Regions from separate parts of the Clostridium senegalense genome, predicted to be linked through region 1. Evidence: riboswitches for the same ligand, from Rfam matches in the RefSeq annotation. Region 1 holds a riboswitch; the other holds the start of a gene.
The links. Region 1 has a riboswitch for S-adenosylmethionine ahead of KQI36_RS01990 (methionine ABC transporter ATP-binding protein). Riboswitches for the same ligand answer to the same signal wherever they lie in the genome.

Region 1 (9,803 bases):
ATTTCTAAATCGTTATAGTAGTCTCCAAATGCCATACTTTCACTAAAAGAGATGTTAAGTTTATTTTGTAAAAACTTAATAGCAACACCTTTATTAGCATCTTTATTCATAATATCAAGCCAAATATTACCTGAAGTTACAACTTTGAGCTTGTCTTTATATTTTTCATTAAAAATTTCATAAGAGTTTTCATTAGCCCCATTAAAGTCACATAAAGTAAATTTTAAAATTTCATCATCTATTGTAGCTATATCATCTACAATTTCTACATTTTCAAAGTATTTTTTAATTTCATTTACTACAGATGATTTATTGGTTTGTAAATAAGCTGCCTTTTTTCCACATAGAAGAATATAACAGTTGTCAAAAGTAGCAGCTAATGAACATAATTCAGGTATTATGTCTTTAGAAATACAATTTGAATATAATTCTTTACCATTTTGAACAATGTAAGTTCCATTTTCAGCAGCGAAAATAATGTTATTTTTTACTTTATCAAAAGTTTTAACTAAATTATGATATTGTCTTCCAGATGCAGCTACAAAAATTATGCCTTTAGAATTTAGTTCAGAAAGCACAGAATAAAATTCTAAAGGTAAAATACCGTTAGAGTCTAGTAAAGTTCCATCCATATCGCTTGCAATTAATTTTATCATATTGATCACCTTTTCTTAAGTTTGTTTATTAATTTATCTAAATGTGAGAATTTAAGATTAATATATAAGTTATATATTAAATTTAATTCCTACTTGCTTGTTTCATTGAAGTTATAGGGTTCCAAATTTATTCATTTATCAAATGAGAAAACTCAAATTAATATTTTTTCAATAACTAACAGATTATTTTAGTTAAAAGTTAAGAGTGAATAGTGAACAGTTGTGGTTATTACTACTCACTTCGTTCCTAGTAATTTCCAACGTATCTTTTTATAAATTTGTAAAGCAAATTATATTGATATATTTTTTAAAATCATTTTCAGAAAGTGGTTACCACTTTCATCCTAAACTCATAATTCTTAAGTAAATATATTTGCACTTATTTTTCTCAACTGATAACAAAAATTTATTCAATAACTTTAGAAAGTTTTTATACAAAATGTAGTGTTAAATTTTAAGTAATTCGGAGCATGTCTCACTATTTTAGGTATCTAAGTTTTGGAATGGATAATTTTAAAAGTCAAATTGAAAACCTATATTTAATGAAATTTATGTTTTCAATTAATTATAATATAAAATATTTTAAAAATAAAAAGATTAACTAAAACGAATAATCAGAATATATGTATAATTTTTTCTCCAATACTGATACTATTTATGAGATATATTTAAGATTTAACACATGAAAGGAGTGAATAATATGTCACATAAGAATAATAAGAACAGTAAGGATAATAAAAAAGCAGGTCAAAAGACTAAAAAAGAATTAGAAAAAATGAATATGGAAACATCAAATGAAGTAGGTGTTTCTAAGGAATCTAAAAAATTAGGAAAATCACTTAAATAGCTGAATATATTTTAAAAGGGTATGAATAAAATTCATACCCTTTTAAAATATATAAGAAAAATTATTAATTAGCAGGAAGAATAGCATTGCCATATTTATCGTCTATAAAATGTTTTGTTTCATCACTTTTAAGAAAATCAACAAGCTCTTTAAGTGCATTATTGCTCTTGTTTTCAGAAGTGGTAGCTATAATATTAACGTATTCATTTATATCAGATATATCTTCTGAAAATAATGTAGACTTAGTATCAAGTCCAGCATCTAATGCATAGTTTCCATTTATAATTGCAATATCAACATCTTCTAGTATTCTTGGAAGTTGAGAAGCTTCTATAGATTTAATTTTAAAATTTTTCAAGTTATCTTTTATATCTTTTTCTGTTTGTATAGTTTTATTAGAATCTTTTAGTGTTATAAGTTTTTCTTTTTCTAAAAGTTTTAATGCTCTTGTACCGTTTGAACCATCATTAGGTATAGCTATAGTAGAACCTTCTTTTAAGTCGTTTAAATTAGTTATTTTTTTTGAATATGCAGATAAAGGTTCACCATGTATTTCACCAATTGAAATTAAATCAGTACCATTATTTTTATTAAAATCATCTAAATAAGGTTTATGTTGAAAGAAATTAGCATCTAATTCACCAGAATCTAGAGCTTTATTTGGTACAACATAGTCTGTAAATGTTTTAATTTCTAAATTTATTCCTTTATCTTTTAATTTTGTTTTTGCAAATTCTAAAATTTCAGTATGGGGCACTGGAGAAGCTCCTATAACTATAGTGTTTTCATTAGAATTAGTTTCTTTTGAAGAATTTTTAGAATCACTATTAGGTGAACAAGCTGTAAAAATTATTAAAGATAAAGTTAATAAGATTATTGTAAAATAAGATTTTTTCATAAATAAATACCTCCTAAATTAAAAAACTTTTTTGTTTGATTTTTTACATAAGTAATTCCCAATACTTTGAATAAGTTGAACTACTATAATTAAAATTAAGATTGTTAATAAGACAATATTGTTGTTATATCTCATATAACCTTCTCGTATAGCATAATCACCAATACCTTCGCCACCAACTGCACCAGCCATAGCGGAATATCCTATAATATTTATTATTGTAAGAGTTATGCCAGATATAAGTGATGGAATTGCTTCACGGAGCATTACTTTAAAGATAATTTGCATATTTGTTGCTCCGCAAGATAATGCAGCTTCTATAACACCAAAAGGAATTTCTTTAAGAGAACTCTCTATAATTCTTGCCGCAAATGGAGCAGCTGCTATAGAAAGAGGAAGAATTGCCGCAGTAGTTCCAATGGTTGTTCCAACTATAAATTTAGAAATAGGAAATAATGCAACTATTAAAATTATAAAAGGAATTGACCTAAATATATTTATTATAGTATCTAAAAAAGAGTTTAACTTTAAGTTTTCGCATAAATGGTTCTTACTTGTTATTACTAAAATAATACCAATCGGAAAACCTATAATTAAAGAAAAAATAGTTGAGAAAAATACCATGTATAGTGTTTGTAGTAAAGCATAAATCATTAATTAAGAACCTCCCATCCTATATCATTATTAATTAAATAATTACGTATATCATCTAAATTTTCATTAGAAGCAATGTTTACAATAAGATGACCAATTTGAATATTTTGAACAATATCTATGTTCCCAGAGATAATATTTATATCCACATTAAATTTCCTTGAAATATGAGATATTGTAGATGTTGTTGTATTAGATCCTAAAAATGTAAGTTTAACTATAGAATGTGAATTCGTACAGCTATCTTTTATAGAACTAGGAATATTAATATTTTGATTTAAAAAATTTTTAGTTATATTAGAAGTTGGGTTTGCAAAAATATCAGTTACATAACCTTGTTCTACTATTTTTCCTTTATCTAATACAGCAACTTTATTACAAATAGTTTTAATAACATCCATTTCATGTGTTATTAAAATTATAGTTATATTAAATTTTTCATTTATAGATTTTAAAAGAGATAATATTGAATCTGTAGTACTAGGGTCTAAAGCAGAAGTGGCTTCATCACATAAAAGAACTTTAGGATCATTAGCTAATGCTCTTGCAATACCTACCCTTTGTTTTTGTCCACCAGATAGCTGAGAAGGATAAGAATCTTTCTTATCATAAAGGTCAACTAATTTTAAAAGTTCATTAACTTTTTTAGTTATATCACTATCAGACATCTTATTTATTCTTAAAGGAAAAGCAATATTTTCAAAAACAGTAGAATTCATAAGTAAATTAAAATTTTGAAAAATAACACCTATTTTTTTCCTTATAGAAATAAGCTCTTTATCAGATAAATCTAATATATTTATAAAATCATTTGTATTTTTAGAATCTAATATATTTTTAAAAAGGATTTCTCCTTTAGTAGGTTTTTCAAGTAAATTGATACATCTTAGAACTGAAGATTTACCTGCACCACTAGGACCAATAATTCCAAATATGTCGCCTTCGTTAATAGTTAAATTTAAATTTTCAAATCCAATAATCTCTTTTAAATTTTTAGATTTATATATTTTAGTTAAATTATTAATTTTTATCATATTTATTTTCACATCCTCAATGTAATTAGTTTCAAAACTATAAAAATAGCATACTGTATATATGTGCTAAAATTTAGCAATAAAAAAATCCCCTCCAAAAGATAAGAAGGGGATTTTTCTTATCTTTCGGTAAAAACCGCTGGAATTAGCACCTTGCCTAATGAAAGCTGGTTGCTGGGCATCATAGGGCCAGTCCCTCCGCCACTCTGGATAAGAGTATTTAAATTTATATATTTAATTTTAAAAACAAAAAAACCTCTTTAAAGATAAGAGGATAAATATAAATCTTATCTTTCGGCATAACACCGCTGGAATTAGCACCATGCTTTAAAAAGCTGGTTGCCGGACGTCATAGGGCCAGATCCCTCAATCACTCATAATAAGAAACCTATTAAATTTTAACTATATTTTATATTATATAGAAAACAATTAAAATGTCAACATTATTTTTACATTAATACATATAATTGAACATTCTTTAGCATATAAAAAATAATAATACTAATAATAATATATGAAATTGAAGAATTTGAAAAACATAGAAAGGAAGAATAAAAAATATGAAGAAAAAGAGTTTTTTTTTATTTGTAAGTATTATTAGCGTTGTTATTTTTACATCTATAAGTGTTTTTGCGATTTCAGATGATAGTGAATGTAAAGATAATAAAAAAATAGCATATTTAACTTTTGATGATGGACCAACAGAAACAACATTAGAAGTTTTAAAAATTTTAGATGAGGAAAATATTAAGGCTACATTTTTTGTTATAGGGAAATTAGTGGAGGAAAATCCTAATATCTTAAAAGAAATCAAAGAAAAAAATCATAGTATATGTGCTCATACATATACTCATAACAATAATAATTATAACAGTGCTGATGTTTATTTTAATGATTATGAAAAAGTAAAAAATGTTTTAAATAAAAATTTGGATAAAAAAAATTTTGAGTTCATGAGAATGCCTGGTGGGTCAAGTACAGGAATACCACAAAAATTAACATTAAAACAAATTAGAGATGGTTTGGTTAATAGAAAATTAGATTATGTAGATTGGAATGTGTCTATTGAAGACGCAATGGGAATAAACATTCCGGTAGATCAATTAATATCAAACTATTTTAAAGCTATGAATAGCAAAAATATTGACAAATCAAGAATAATAATTCTGATGCACGATGGTGCTTCAAATAAAACCACTCCAAAAGCATTAGGAACAATTATTAAATCTTTAAAAGAGCAAGGGTATGAATTTAAATCTTTAGATATGATAGATGAAAAAGAACGTGAAATTCTTATAGAAAAAAAATTAATAAATAGATATAATTAATTATTAAAAATATAGAACTACACTAATTATATACAAAAAAATGTTGTTTTTTTATCAATAAGTTACTTTATAATTAAATTGTAACAAATCTATGATACTATGTATAATAAACAAAAAACTAAATAAAATTTTAGAAAAGAAAATAACTTCATTAAATTTTTAAAATATAATTGTATCACAATATTAAATGCTTTAATTATAATAACTTAAGGAGATGATTCAGTGGTAAGTGGAAGTTCTATATTTTTTATGATAATTACAATTGTATTAAGTACTATTGTGCCAATAGCACTTATAGTATTTTTAAAAAAGAAATATAATATATCATTAAAATATGTAATAGTAGGGGCAATTGCTTTTTTATTGGCAGTTAAATTATTAGAAGGATCTATACATCAATATGTTTTATATAATAATGAAAAAACTGCTACATTTTTAAGACAACCAATGGCATATATGCTTTACGGTGGTCTTATGGCTGGAATATTTGAAGAAAGTGCGAGGTTTATATGCTTTAAGTGGATTTTAAAAAAAGATAGAAGTTTTGAAAATGGGCTAGCCTATGGATTGGGACATGGAGGAATAGAGGCATTTTTAATAACTGGAGGTATGTATATAAATAATCTCATAACAGCAGTTCAGATAAATACAGGTAATTTTGAAAATTTATTAGATAAGGTGGATACTAATACAGCACAAACATTAATGTATATAAAAGAACAAATGATTCAAATGCCATCCTATACGTGGATTATAGCAGGAATAGAAAGGTCTAGCTCACTTATAATTCAATTAGGATTATCGCTTTTAGTTTTGTATGCAGTAAAAGAAGAAAAGATAAAGTATTTATTCTTAGCTATAATATGTCATGCAGTTATAAATTTTCCAGTTGCATTATATCAAGTTAATGCTATAGAGAATATAATATTCTTAGAAGAATATTTAGTAATAGTTGCTATAATAATTTTATTTATAATAATAAAAACTAGAAAAAAATTAAAAAAAGTATAATTAAATTAAAAAATAAAGGCAATATTATATAAAAACACAAAATAAGTTCTTGTAATGATTTTATTTTAACTTATAATATTAAAGAGATAGAAAATAATAAATAATCATATGAAAAGTAGGTTGATTGTTTTCATCAATTTATTTAGTTAAATGTTTAAAGGAAATTATGAGGTGAATATAATATGAGAGCATTAATAGTAGTAGATATGCAAAAACATATTTTAAGTCAAAAAAATTTTAAGGAAGAAAAAGAAAAAATAAAGGAAATTATCAATATATGTAAGGCTAAAGGTGATAAAATAATATTTACAAAACATGAAGACCAAGATGATGAAAGTCCATTTAATAAAAATTGCGACAGAGGAAATATACATGAAGAATTTGTAGACTACTATGATGAATTAGTAATTAAAACTACACCAAGTGCATTTTTTAAAACAAATTTAGAAGAAATATTAAAGAAAAATAATATAAATGAAGTTATAATTGTAGGTTTTAATACAGAATTCTGTTGTATGTTTACGGCAATAGCAGCTTTTGATAGAGGGTATACAGTTACTTTTATAGAAGATGCTACAGGAACTGTTAATAGTTCTGAAACCTATGATATGGAAGATTTAGATATAAAAGATTTAGTTGGATCGGTGTTAAACTGGTCTGGAAAAATAGATGTTTTGTATTTAAATGAATTTTTAGAATTAGAAAATGTAAAATAAATAAAACAGTGTATGTTAAAATAATTTTAATCATACACTGTTTTTTATATAAAATAATACACACTTGCAAAATTAACAATTTAATGAAGCAAATACTAAAATATCGAAGAAATTATCATTGTTAAAATAGGACATTTTCTTTATCCCTTCTAAGTTGAAATTTAAATCTTCTAATATTTCTTTTGCTAATAGATTAGAACTACAAATATTACATTCTAATCTAATACAACCTTGTTTAAAAAGTTCTGTTCTAAACAAAATTAAAGCTTCTTTTATAAGTTTAGAATTATTATCAGTTATTACAAAATCTATATCAGCAATTTTCCCATTATTAAAAAATTTACTGTGTATATAACCTATATGGCTACTTGTTGCTTTTAATGTTATAAGTAAATATATCTCATCATCTTTAGAAATACTATTTTTTATCTTTTCTTTTTGAGCATTTCTTGATACTTCAGCATAATTTAAAATAAAATTCTTATTTTTTTCTCTAAGTGCATAAATAAAATCTGAGTCCTTAAGTATTAATGGTCTTAAATACAATTTATCATTTTCACAAAACATATACATAAATTTAGCCCTCCAATGTATAGCAATTAATATGAGTAAATTAATAATTTAGTCCACAGCGTATAAGTCATAAGTCTCAAAAATATATTAAATTTTAAATACAAATAGATAAAATCATATCTATTTAATTCCATAGGAACATTTTAGCATTAAATTCAAAATATTGAAACTATCATGTTAAATGTTAAAAGAAATTTAATTAATATAGGGATACAATCTAAAATTTATACATCAAATTTTTTTATCAGTTAAGAAAAATAATAACTATCAGTAAAATATTAATTTGAAATTTTCTAGTTTGATAAATAAGTTTAAAATTTAACTTGGAACCTTAGATTAGTTTGAAGATTAAAGTTTAATATTAGAGAAATTATATGGTATATTTTTAAATATATATGGATAAAATAGTATAATGAATAAAATGTTAATTGCATATAAAAATTGTTAAAAATAGTAAAAATAATTGTTTAAAAAATTTTAAGTGATATAATATATACAAATAACTATTTGGAAAATTTAGAAAATTAAGTATTATTTCAATGAAACAGCAAAGGAGAGTAGTCTATGGGGAAGGAAAAAGTATTAGTTATTGCTGATATTCATAGTAATATGGAAGCTTTCAATGTTTTTTTACAGTATGCAGAAAAAGAAAATGTAGATAAAATTTTGAATTTAGGTGACTTTATACAGGAAGGACCTAATCCTTTAGAAGTTTTTGATATTGTTATGAATGATAAGAGATTTATAAATATTTTAGGAAATACTGATTATTCAATAGTTACTAATTGTTGTGAAGAGTTTACTGACGGTGAAAAGGAACATCAAAAGTGGAATGTTAAGCTTTTAGGTGAAGAAAGGATTAACAAATTAAAAACTGTTCCTACAGAAAGAATAATAGAAATAAAGGGAAAAAAAATTCTTATGGTTCATTCAAGGATAGATAGTATGAATGAATTACCGCTTCTTTATCAGGAAGTAACTTTGGATAAATTTACGGAAGATTATGGAGATGTTTGTGATTATGTTTTAATTGGGCATAGTCATTGCCAAACACTTATTAAATATTGGACAGGAAAACCTATAATAAATCCAGGATCTATAGGATGCTCTAGAGATGGTGGTCATGTAAGCTTTGCAGTTATGGAATTTAGTGATGATGGAACTGTAGACATTTCTTTTAAAAGTATAAAATATAATATAGACAAAACTATAATGGGATTTTTTAATGAGAATGTTCCAGATAAAGATAATATATTAAAATTATTTTATAATTTAGGATAACTTTAATATATCTAAAAAGAAAATAAATAATTTAGAAATGTAAAGGTTAGCATAAATATATTCTATTAATGTACTTTATTTATTATATATAAGAATATAATAACATTAGTCAAAATTTAAAAAGTGTACTTGTGATATACACTTTTAAAGTTTTGACTTTTATTTTTGTGTGAAAATATAATTTGAACAAATAGGAAAAAAAATATATAATTATAACATAACGGATAATTATTATTAATAAGTAATGGTTAAGAAAAAATATAGAGGTATTTGTATGAATGAAGAAAAAATTTTAAGATTAATAGAAGAAAATCCTATAATAATAAAAAATATAAGTAATCCTACAGATAATATGAAAAATACAGCAATAAATAAAAATGGATTAATGATAAAATATATAAAAAATCCAAGTGAAGAAATGAAAAGAAATGCAGTAACAAATAATGTATGGGCAATTGAATTTATTGATAATCCTAATGAAGAGATACAAAAAGTTGTAGTTGAAAATTCGTGGAATACATTAAAATTTATAAAGAATCCAAGTGAAAAAATAGTAAAATTGGGAATCTTGCAAAAAGGATGGGCTATACAATATTGTGAAAATCCAAGTGAAGAACTACAAATTTTAGCTATAGAAAAAGATTATGATTCTATAAAATATATAAAAAATCCAAGTGAAAAAATTCAAAAGTTAGCAATTGAAAAAGATTATCATGCATTAAGATATATTGAAAATGCAAAGGAAAGTATTGAAAGATTGGCAGTTAAAATTAATGAAGCATCAGTGCCATTAGTTAAAGAATTG
Region 2 (9,803 bases), on a different contig from region 1:
ACTGAGACTATCTTTGAAAATAGGTTTATGCATGTAAGAGAACTTGTAAGGATGGGTGCAAATATAAAAATAGATGGAAGATGTGCAGTTGTGGAAGGTGTAAAATCTTTAACAGGTGCAGAAGTCAAAGCAACAGACTTAAGGGCAGGAGCTTGTCTAATATTAGCAGGATTGTGTGCAAAGGGAAAAACCACAATAGCAGATATATACCATATAGATAGAGGGTATGTTGAAATTGAAAAGAAATTTCAAAAATTAGGTGCTGATATTAAAAGAATAAATATAGAAGAAGAAATTTAATTTTAAAAGATAGTTACTCAAATTTTATGAGTGACTATTTTTTGTTTTAAAAATTAATTTGAAACTCTAAAAAATAACTATAAATAAGTTTAATTTTGAATTTATAAAAATATTTTAAAAAATATGTTATATTTGATAACTCTTCTTAATAAACTTTGAATAAAAAGAACAAATAGCCTATTATTTAAAGTTTTAACTTACGAAACGAGAGGAGGATAAAATGAGAAATTTTAAAAATAAAATTAAGTTGAATACTCATAGTGTAGGTATAAGTGAAAAAATGGCATCGCAGATAATATCAGTTTTAACATTTGTAGCACTAGGAGTTATGTTTTTACTTGGGTCTACTTATTTTATATTAGGGGGTAATATTAAAGAAAAAAATAATAATATTAGTTCTTTTGAAATTGGTAAACGAGATATAAAGAAGAATAAAGTGGCTGAAAAAAACTTAGTAGAGGATATAAAGATAGATAAAGTTAAGGTTTATTTAACAAAGCAAGATAAGGTGGTTGAACTACCTATAGAAGAATATGTTAAAGGCGTTATAAGTAGTGAAATGCCAATAAATTTTGAGATAGAAGCACTGAAAGCTCAAGCAGTAGCTGCTAGAACATATACAGTAGCCCATACAAAAGCTATAGGTGGTGGATGTAGTAAAGGGAATGGATCAGATCTTTGTGATACAACTCATTGTCAAGTATATTTAAGCAAAGAAGAGAAAATCCAGATGTGGGGCGTTAAAGGTGAAAGTAATTGGAAAAAAGTAGAGGAAGCTGTAAATGCTACAAAGGGACAGGTGCTAGCTTATCAGGGAAAGCTTGCTAGTGGAGCATACTACTTTTCTACCAGTAGTGGCAAAACTGAAAATTCAGAAGATGTTTTTGTAAATGCACTACCATATTTAAGAAGTGTTGAAAGTAAAGGTGAAGAGAATGCGCCAAGATATAAAAGTGTAGTCTCAATTTCCTATGCAGATTTTATTGAAAAAGCTAATAGTCAGTATAATGCAAATATGACATTGAATAATATAAAAGATCAAATAACAATTTTAGAAAGAACTGATGGTGGAAGTATAAAGAGTATAAAATTAGGAACAGTAACTATTAGTGGACCTAAATTTAGAAGTCTTTATGGCTTAAATTCAGCTAATTTTGAAATAAACTATTTAGATAATGACATGGAAATAAGCTGTACAGGATTTGGTCATGGAGTAGGAATGAGTCAATGGGGAGCTAATAATATGGCTAGTGAAGGGAAATCCTATAAGGATATATTACAGCATTATTATACAGGAATAACTTTGGAACAAATAAATAAAAAATAATATAAATAATAAGGAATTAAGAAAGAATTATTTCATAAGCATCTACTAGTATATAGTTTATATAATTAAAAAAGTTCATGTTTAATAGATATATAAATTTTAAGTTAGAATCTGAAAGTCCATAAGAACTCATGGTTACCATGAGTTCTTTATTTTTAAAAACATATAAGAAAAAAGTCGAAAAAAAACGAGAAAAAATAATAAGAAAAGTGAATTAACTTAAAAAGATAGGACAACAATACTAGTGGAGGTGTTTTTATGGATAAGAAAACAAAATTTAAACAATTTTTTAAAAAGGAAGGATTTTATGTAATTTTATTTGTTTGCCTATGTGCAGTAGCAACAGTAACAATATTAACAACATCTAAGGATAAAAAAGATGTAGCGCAATTACCAGCAATGGAGCAAAAGACAAATAAAGAAACAAAAGAGGACAAACAAACTAATGGAGCAACTGTAGAACCTAAAACTTATAATGATGCATTACAAGTAAAAAAAGATGAGCTTAAAGCAGTTCCAGAAGTACAAGTTCAAAAAAATGCAGAAAGTCAATCAGTTTCAAATGCAACAGATAGTGAATCAGTTAAACCAGTAGATGGAAGTTTAGCTCGTTCATACACAGAAGACCCTGTTTACATGTCTTCAACTAAGGATTATAGACCACACTTTGGTATAGATGTAAAAGTTGAAGAAGGTACACCTGTAGTTGCAATGATGAATGGTGTTATTAAAAATGTAGATACTTCATCAGAAGGAACATATGTTGAAATAGATCATCAAAATGGAATTGTAAGTAAATATTCTAATCTGCAAGAAAAAGTAGCTGTAAAAAAAGGAGATTCAGTAAAGGCTTCTCAAGAAATTGGTAAAGTTGGAAACACAACTACATTTGCATATGAAGAATATGGTTCTCACTTACATTTTGAAGTTTTAAAAGATGGTGAAAACATAGATCCTAGTAAATATGTGAATTATAAAAAATAGTTAGTATTATTAAAGCCATTTTCTGAATTATTCAGAGAATGGCTTATACATAAGTAATTTATGTGGAAATATAAGCATATTTATAAATATATAAGGATTAAGGAGGCAACACGTTGAAAGACTACATTGAAGAAAGAGTATTGCAAGTTGCAAGATATATAATTGAATCACAAGAAACTATAAGAAAAACAGCAACTGTATTTGGTGTAAGTAAAAGTACTATACACAAGGATATGACCGAAAGATTACCTAAAATCAATGCTCAAATTGCAGAAGAAGCTAAAAATGTATTGGATTTAAATAAGGCAGAAAGACACATCAGAGGTGGAAAAGCTACACAGATGAAATATAAAACAATTGAAGGATAAAGCCTTTCGTATTATAATTAGACAATATAAGAGTTATTTAGTTTAAAGCTAAACTTTTAGTTAAAATACGAAAGAGCAGGAGTGAATTAAAGTATGTTTTTTTTCGGTATGGGAACAGACATGGGTATAGATTTAGGAACAGCTACAGTCCTTGTTTATATGAAAGGAAAAGGCGTTATATTAAAAGAGCCTTCAGTTGTAGCAATTGAAAAAAATGCAAATAAGGTATTAGCAGTTGGAGAAGAAGCTAGAAAAATGATAGGAAGAACTCCAGGAAATATAGTTGCTATACGTCCTTTAAGAAATGGTGTTATTTCAGATTATGATGTTACAGAAAAAATGCTTGAACATTTTATAAAAAAAGCATGTGGAAATAAGAAAGCAGCACCAAGAGTTGTAGTATGTGTTCCATGTGAATCTACAGAAGTTGAGAGAAGAGCTGTTGAAGATGCAGCAAGAAATGCAGGAGCTAAAAAAGTCTATCTAATAGAGGAACCATTAGCAGCAGCTATAGGAGCAGGACTTGATATTTCTAAAGCTAGTGGAAATATGGTAATAGATATTGGTGGAGGAACTACAGATATAGCTGTTATATCTTTAGGTGGAATGGTAGTTAGAGAATCTATTAAAGTAGCAGGAGATAATTTTGATGATGCTATAATTAAATACATAAGAAAAAAACACAAATTAATGATAGGTGAGAGAACTGCTGAAGATTTAAAGATAAACATAGGATCAGCTTATAAAAAAGATGAAGAAATTGACATGGATATAAGAGGAAGAGATTTAATTACAGGTCTTCCTAAAAATATAACTGTTAATTCTACAGAAATGAGAGAAGCTTTAAGAGAAGCAGTAGCTTCAATTGCGGAGTGTACTCATGCTGTACTAGAAAAAACACCACCAGAATTAGCAGCAGATATTGCTGAAAAAGGCATAGTTATGACTGGTGGAGGAGCACTTTTAGATGGTCTAGATAAATTAGTACAAGACTATACAAAGGTACCAGTATATGTAGCTGAAAATTCTGTTTCATGTGTTGCAATAGGAACAGGAAAAGCATTAGAATTTATAGATAAAATGGGTGATTCCTTTGGAGGACAAGACCTATCTTTTTATTAATAATTTGATTGATAAAATGACACAGTTTTTTACTGTGTCATTTTATTATTTAAAATTATGGGAAATTTAAATAAAAGATGAGTTATCAAAAGCTAAGTAATATGAATGCAAAAGAGCCTTTGTTATAACCTTAGATAATTGCATAATTAGGTTTAATCTTATATTTCTATTTGTAAATAATTCCGTATCATCACTAGAATCTATAATTCCGATTAAAGACATATCTCCTACTGGTGGAAGTAATTTTCCGACACCTTTGCCAGGGTTTATGGAAAAGTCCCTTGCTTGTATTTCACCTATACTTGAATGTGGTCCAAGACAAGCATCAATTCCTATTATTTTTGAATTAGGATGTTTAAGTTTAATTTCATTCAACTTATTTTCTAAGTTTAATGCATGTATAGGATCAGAAATTGTTCCATAAACAGGTAAAGGGAAAAAATTTTCTTTTAAACAGGTTCCAACTAGTGGACCTAAACAATCGCCTATGCATCTATCTGTACCTATACATATAATAATAGTATCTTCATCTAAATAATCTTTAATAAAAGTAGCTAAGTTGTAATAAGCTAGGGGATTTTTATAATGGGTTTTAATTTTAGTCACTGATTGCACCTCCTAGAGAATTGTGATTCATTTTAAAGAAATTTAAGTATCAACTTAAAATTGATTTATACAAAATAAAATTTAATTATTATCTTCTATAATATTTGTATAAATGTAAAAATATGAAAAATGCGCTTAATAATATATATGCAAAAAAACAGAATGTGATTATAAACATTTAGAAAAAAATAAAAATATTTTTTATGTAAGTATACATTTGAATATGAGTCTTTGGATTTGTTAATAATTAAGTATATATAAAATTTTTTATGTTCATAATATTAAATGGGAGTGATAATTATAAAAAAAATATATTCATGTATAATAATTTTGTGTACTATAATTTATAGTTGTACTATGTTGAATGTCTATAGAAATCATGAGGATTTAGTTGTAAAAAATGAAATTAATATAGAGTCTGAAAAAATTAAAAAAAATGATGAAATTGCAAAGGAAAACCAAAACAAGAGTTATTCAGATCCTTTGATTTTTAATAAGAAAAAAAATGAAGAGAATACTAAAGAAGCTTTAAAAGAGAAGATTATTGAAAATAATGAGGAAAATATTAATACTTATGATGAGGTAAGAAAGTATAAAAATAAAAAATATTTTTATGATGACATGAAAGAATTTGAGAATAATGGTGATGTTACAGTTGAAGAATTTGATTCTTACAATAAAAATAAAAAAAAATTAGATAAAGAGCTAGTGAGGGCAGAAGCAAAGGAAGTTCTAAAACAAGTATCCTTATCAGAAAAGAAAAAACTAATAACATTTGCATATAAAGTACCTAAAAAAGAATTTAATAATATAGTTAAATATTTAAATTATGAAAATAAAGATTTAGGTGTAAAAAAAGTTATATCTGTATTAGAAAAATATTTAACAGAAGAAGAAATTAAAGAAGCTAAAGAAATTGCCAAACCTTTTATAAACAAAGAAATAACTAAAGAATTTTAAAAATGATTTTAATTTAACAAAGTAAATTGGTAAGAAAAAGAGAGAAAAACTTAGAAAGTAAGAATAAATTTAAAATAATTGCTTGTAAAGGCTAAATTTGGATTTGAAAAAAATACTCCAAGATTATAAAATAAACCTTGTCGAAGTTACCGACTAAAAATAACACGCTAGCATGGCTCAACGGTAGAGCAGCTGATTTGTAATCAGCAGGTTGTAGGTTCGATTCCTATTGCTAGCTCCATAAGTGGAGGAGTTCCCGAGTGGCCAAAGGGGGCAGACTGTAAATCTGTTACGTTTCGTTTCGATGGTTCGAATCCGTCCTCCTCCACCATATAACACGGTCGCATAGCTCAGCTGGGAGAGCATCTGCCTTACAAGCAGAGGGTCACAGGTTCGAACCCTGTTGTGACCACCATTAAACTTAAAATATAAATAATACGCTGGCATGGCTCAACGGTAGAGCAGCTGACTTGTAATCAGCAGGTTGTAGGTTCGATTCCTATTGCCAGCTCCATAAGTGGAGGAGTTCCCGAGTGGCCAAAGGGGGCAGACTGTAAATCTGTTACGTTTCGTTTCGATGGTTCGAATCCGTCCTCCTCCACCATATAACACGGTCGCATAGCTCAGCTGGGAGAGCATCTGCCTTACAAGCAGAGGGTCACAGGTTCGAACCCTGTTGTGACCACCATTAAACTTAAAATATAATAATATGCTGGCATGGCTCAACGGTAGAGCAGCTGACTTGTAATCAGCAGGTTGTAGGTTCGATTCCTATTGCCAGCTCCATAAATGGAGGAGTTCCCGAGTGGCCAAAGGGGGCAGACTGTAAATCTGTTACGTTTCGTTTCGATGGTTCGAATCCGTCCTCCTCCACCATACACTTTAGATTTTCTAAAGTGTTTTTATTTTTAAATAAATTAAATTATTGAATATATTTACCATATAAATCAAATAATATATTGTTGACAGTGATGTATTTTAATGATAATATTGTATCATAAAATTATATAATTACTCTTATCCAGAGAGGTGGAGGGAAAGGGCCCTATGAAACCCGGCAACCGGTGCGTAGCACAATGGTGCCAATTCCTGCAGAAATATTCTGCAAGATAAGAGAGTGCGAGTACGAAATTTCGACCTCTTCTTATCAAAGAAGAGGTTTTTTATTGCATAAAAATAGTAGTTACAAGGATTTTGTAATAATAAATATACCTTGTATTATTTTTAAGGCCACTCTCTTCGATTAGAACGGAAATTTGAAAGGAGATTTGAAAATGAGAAGATTATTTACATCAGAATCAGTAACAGAAGGGCATCCAGATAAAATTTGTGATCAAATATCTGATGCAGTATTAGATAGTATATTAGCAAAAGACTCTCATGCAAGAGTAGCTTGTGAAACAGCAGTAACTACAGGAATGGTGTTAGTTATGGGTGAAATAAGCACAAATTGCTATATAGATATTCCTAAAGTAGTAAGAGAAACAATAAAAGAAATAGGTTATACAAGAGCAAAATATGGATTTGATTATAAAACTTGTTCAGTATTAACATCAATAGATGAGCAATCACCTGACATTGCACAGGGTGTAGATGAAGCTATTGAAAAAAGAGGACAAGAAATGGATGAAGTAGAAGCAGTTGGAGCTGGAGATCAAGGTATGATGTTTGGATTTGCAAGTAAAGAAACTCCAGAATATATGCCACTTCCAATAGCTATGTCTCATAGACTTTCAAGAAGATTAACAGAAGTTAGAAAAAATGGAACATTAGAATATTTAAGACCAGATGGAAAAACTCAAGTTACAGTTGAATATGAAAATGAAACTCCAGTAAGAATAGATACAATAGTAATATCTACACAACACTGTGAAACTGTAACACAAGAACAAATAAGAGAAGATTTAATGAAGCATGTTGTAAAAGCTGTTGTTCCAGCAGAATTATTAGACGAAAATACTAAATACTATATAAATCCAACTGGTAAATTTGTTATAGGTGGACCACAAGGAGATTCTGGTTTAACAGGAAGAAAAATAATAGTAGATACTTATGGTGGATATGGAAGACACGGTGGCGGAGCATTTTCAGGAAAAGATGCAACTAAAGTTGACCGTTCAGGAGCTTATGCGGCTAGATGGGTTGCTAAAAACTTAGTAGCAGCTGGTGTTGCTGATAAAATAGAAATAGAACTTGCATATGCTATAGGAGTTGCTAATCCAGTATCTATAGAAGCTGATACATTTGGAACAGAAAAAATTTCTAATGAAAAAATAATAGAAATAATTAAGAATGTATTTGATTTAAGACCAGGTGCTATAATAAAACAATTAGACTTAAGAAGACCAATATACAAACAAACAGCAGCATATGGTCATTTTGGAAGAAATGATTTAAATCTTCCATGGGAACAATTAGATAAAGTAGAAGAAATAAAAAAATACTTATAATATAAAAGACACACCTTTAGGTGTGTCTTTTATATTTAATATGGATAAATATCATGTTTGTTTGAAAGCCTAAACATTTGTCAAGTATATTAATAAATGAGAATAGTATGGCTCTATGATATAATATTCAAAAGAACAATTTTAGGAGAGATTTTTATGTCAGATATAACAGGGATACTAGAGGATATTATTTTTAAAAATGAAGAAAATGGATATACAATAGCTCATCTAAAAGATGGAAAAAAAAGACATACAATAGTTGGTGTAATACCTTACATTAAAGAAGGCGGTCAATATAAAGTTACAGGTGATTGGGTTACACATGAAAAATTTGGTGAGCAAATGAAAGTTATATCTATAGAAGAAATTTTACCAACTAGTAAACTAGGAATAGAAAAATATTTATCAAGTGGGATTATTTCAGGGGTAGGACCTGTTACTGCAAAAAAAATAGTAGATCATTTTGGAGAAAAGACGTTAGAAATATTAGATACAGATATAGATAGATTAAAAGAAATTAATGGTATAGGAAAAAAGAAAATAAAATTAATAATGAAATCATATTCCGCACAAATAGAGATTAGAAATATAATGATATTTTTTCAAACCTATGGAATGACTGCTAATCAGTGCATGAAAATTTATAAAAGATTTGGAGGCAGTTCTGTAGCTATTGTAAGAGATAATCCATACATATTAACAGAAGAAATAAATGGAATTGGGTTTAAAACGGCAGATAGGATAGCTATGAGCTTAGGTGTGGAAAAAAATTCTATATTTAGAGTGAAAAGTGGAATAAAATATATAATAAATGAATTTTGTTTATTAGGTAACACATACATGCCGTTAGAAAAACTTATAAAAAGAGCTATAGATGTTTTACAAGTAGATGAAGAAAATATTGATTTAGCTATAAGAGAAAATATAATTGAAGGTAAAATTAAAGTAGAAAATATAGATGATGTTCAGTGTGTATTTACAATTCAATATGCTTATGCTGAGATGGGAGTTACAAAGAAACTGGTTCAATTATGTACCACTAAATATGATGAATTAGAGATTAATTATGATGAGGAAATAGAAAACTTTGAAAAAGAGCAGAATATACAGTTAGCTAAATGTCAAATAGAAGCAATAGAAGGAGCTATGACTAATGGAATAGAGGTTATAACAGGAGGACCAGGAACAGGAAAAACCACTATAATAAACTGTATAGTAAGTATATTTGAAAAAGCTGGAATGAAGGTTAATATGGCAGCACCAACAGGAAGAGCGGCTAAAAGGATGAGTGAAACTACTTTAAGAGAGGCTAAAACTATACATAGACTTTTAGAGATGGGCGCATCGGAGGAAGAAGAAGAAAGCGAATTATTAACCGACAGAAAGTTAGAGTGTGATGTTTTAATAGTTGATGAAGCATCTATGATAGATATAAATTTAATGAATAGCATGATGAACGCTATATTTACAGGCACAAGGCTAATACTAGTTGGTGATGTTGATCAGTTACCATCTGTAGGACCAGGAAACGTTTTAAGAGATATAATTGAAAGTGGTGTTGTTAAAACAGTAAGGTTAAATGAAATATTTAGACAAGGTAAAGAAAGTATGATAACTGTTAATGCCCATTTAATAAATGATGGTAAGATGCCTATACTAAATTCAAAAGGTAGTGATTTTTACTTT

Region 2: linked by a shared signal. The riboswitch ahead of metK (methionine adenosyltransferase) and the one ahead of KQI36_RS01990 (methionine ABC transporter ATP-binding protein) in region 1 are both predicted to bind S-adenosylmethionine.

What each region holds. Positions count from the first base shown of each region.
Region 1 covers NZ_JAHLNC010000001.1:387,830-397,632, reverse strand. Annotated here, with positions in the region: gene KQI36_RS02010 (HAD family hydrolase) at 1-656, opposite strand, end outside; gene KQI36_RS02005 (hypothetical protein) at 1,357-1,503, shown strand; gene KQI36_RS02000 (MetQ/NlpA family ABC transporter substrate-binding protein) at 1,568-2,401, opposite strand; gene KQI36_RS01995 (methionine ABC transporter permease) at 2,420-3,025, opposite strand; gene KQI36_RS01990 (methionine ABC transporter ATP-binding protein) at 3,055-4,089, opposite strand; SAM riboswitch class I at 4,206-4,306, opposite strand; SAM riboswitch class I at 4,374-4,475, opposite strand; gene KQI36_RS01985 (polysaccharide deacetylase family protein) at 4,650-5,417, shown strand; gene KQI36_RS01980 (YhfC family intramembrane metalloprotease) at 5,640-6,428, shown strand; gene KQI36_RS01975 (isochorismatase family protein) at 6,611-7,144, shown strand; gene KQI36_RS01970 (GNAT family N-acetyltransferase) at 7,217-7,717, opposite strand; gene KQI36_RS01965 (metallophosphoesterase family protein) at 8,282-8,998, shown strand; gene KQI36_RS01960 (hypothetical protein) at 9,273-9,803, shown strand, end outside.
Region 2 covers NZ_JAHLNC010000007.1:43,246-53,048, reverse strand. Annotated here, with positions in the region: gene murA (UDP-N-acetylglucosamine 1-carboxyvinyltransferase) at 1-300, shown strand, start outside; gene spoIID (stage II sporulation protein D) at 521-1,627, shown strand; gene KQI36_RS12355 (M23 family metallopeptidase) at 1,886-2,611, shown strand; gene spoIIID (sporulation transcriptional regulator SpoIIID) at 2,725-2,979, shown strand; gene mreB (rod shape-determining protein) at 3,073-4,101, shown strand; gene yyaC (spore protease YyaC) at 4,168-4,707, opposite strand; gene KQI36_RS12335 (hypothetical protein) at 5,065-5,667, shown strand; tRNA gene KQI36_RS12330 (tRNA-Thr) at 5,834-5,908, shown strand; tRNA gene KQI36_RS12325 (tRNA-Tyr) at 5,914-5,998, shown strand; tRNA gene KQI36_RS12320 (tRNA-Val) at 6,007-6,082, shown strand; tRNA gene KQI36_RS12315 (tRNA-Thr) at 6,107-6,181, shown strand; tRNA gene KQI36_RS12310 (tRNA-Tyr) at 6,187-6,271, shown strand; tRNA gene KQI36_RS12305 (tRNA-Val) at 6,280-6,355, shown strand; tRNA gene KQI36_RS12300 (tRNA-Thr) at 6,379-6,453, shown strand; tRNA gene KQI36_RS12295 (tRNA-Tyr) at 6,459-6,543, shown strand; SAM riboswitch class I at 6,682-6,783, shown strand; gene metK (methionine adenosyltransferase) at 6,942-8,117, shown strand; gene recD2 (SF1B family DNA helicase RecD2) at 8,274-9,803, shown strand, end outside.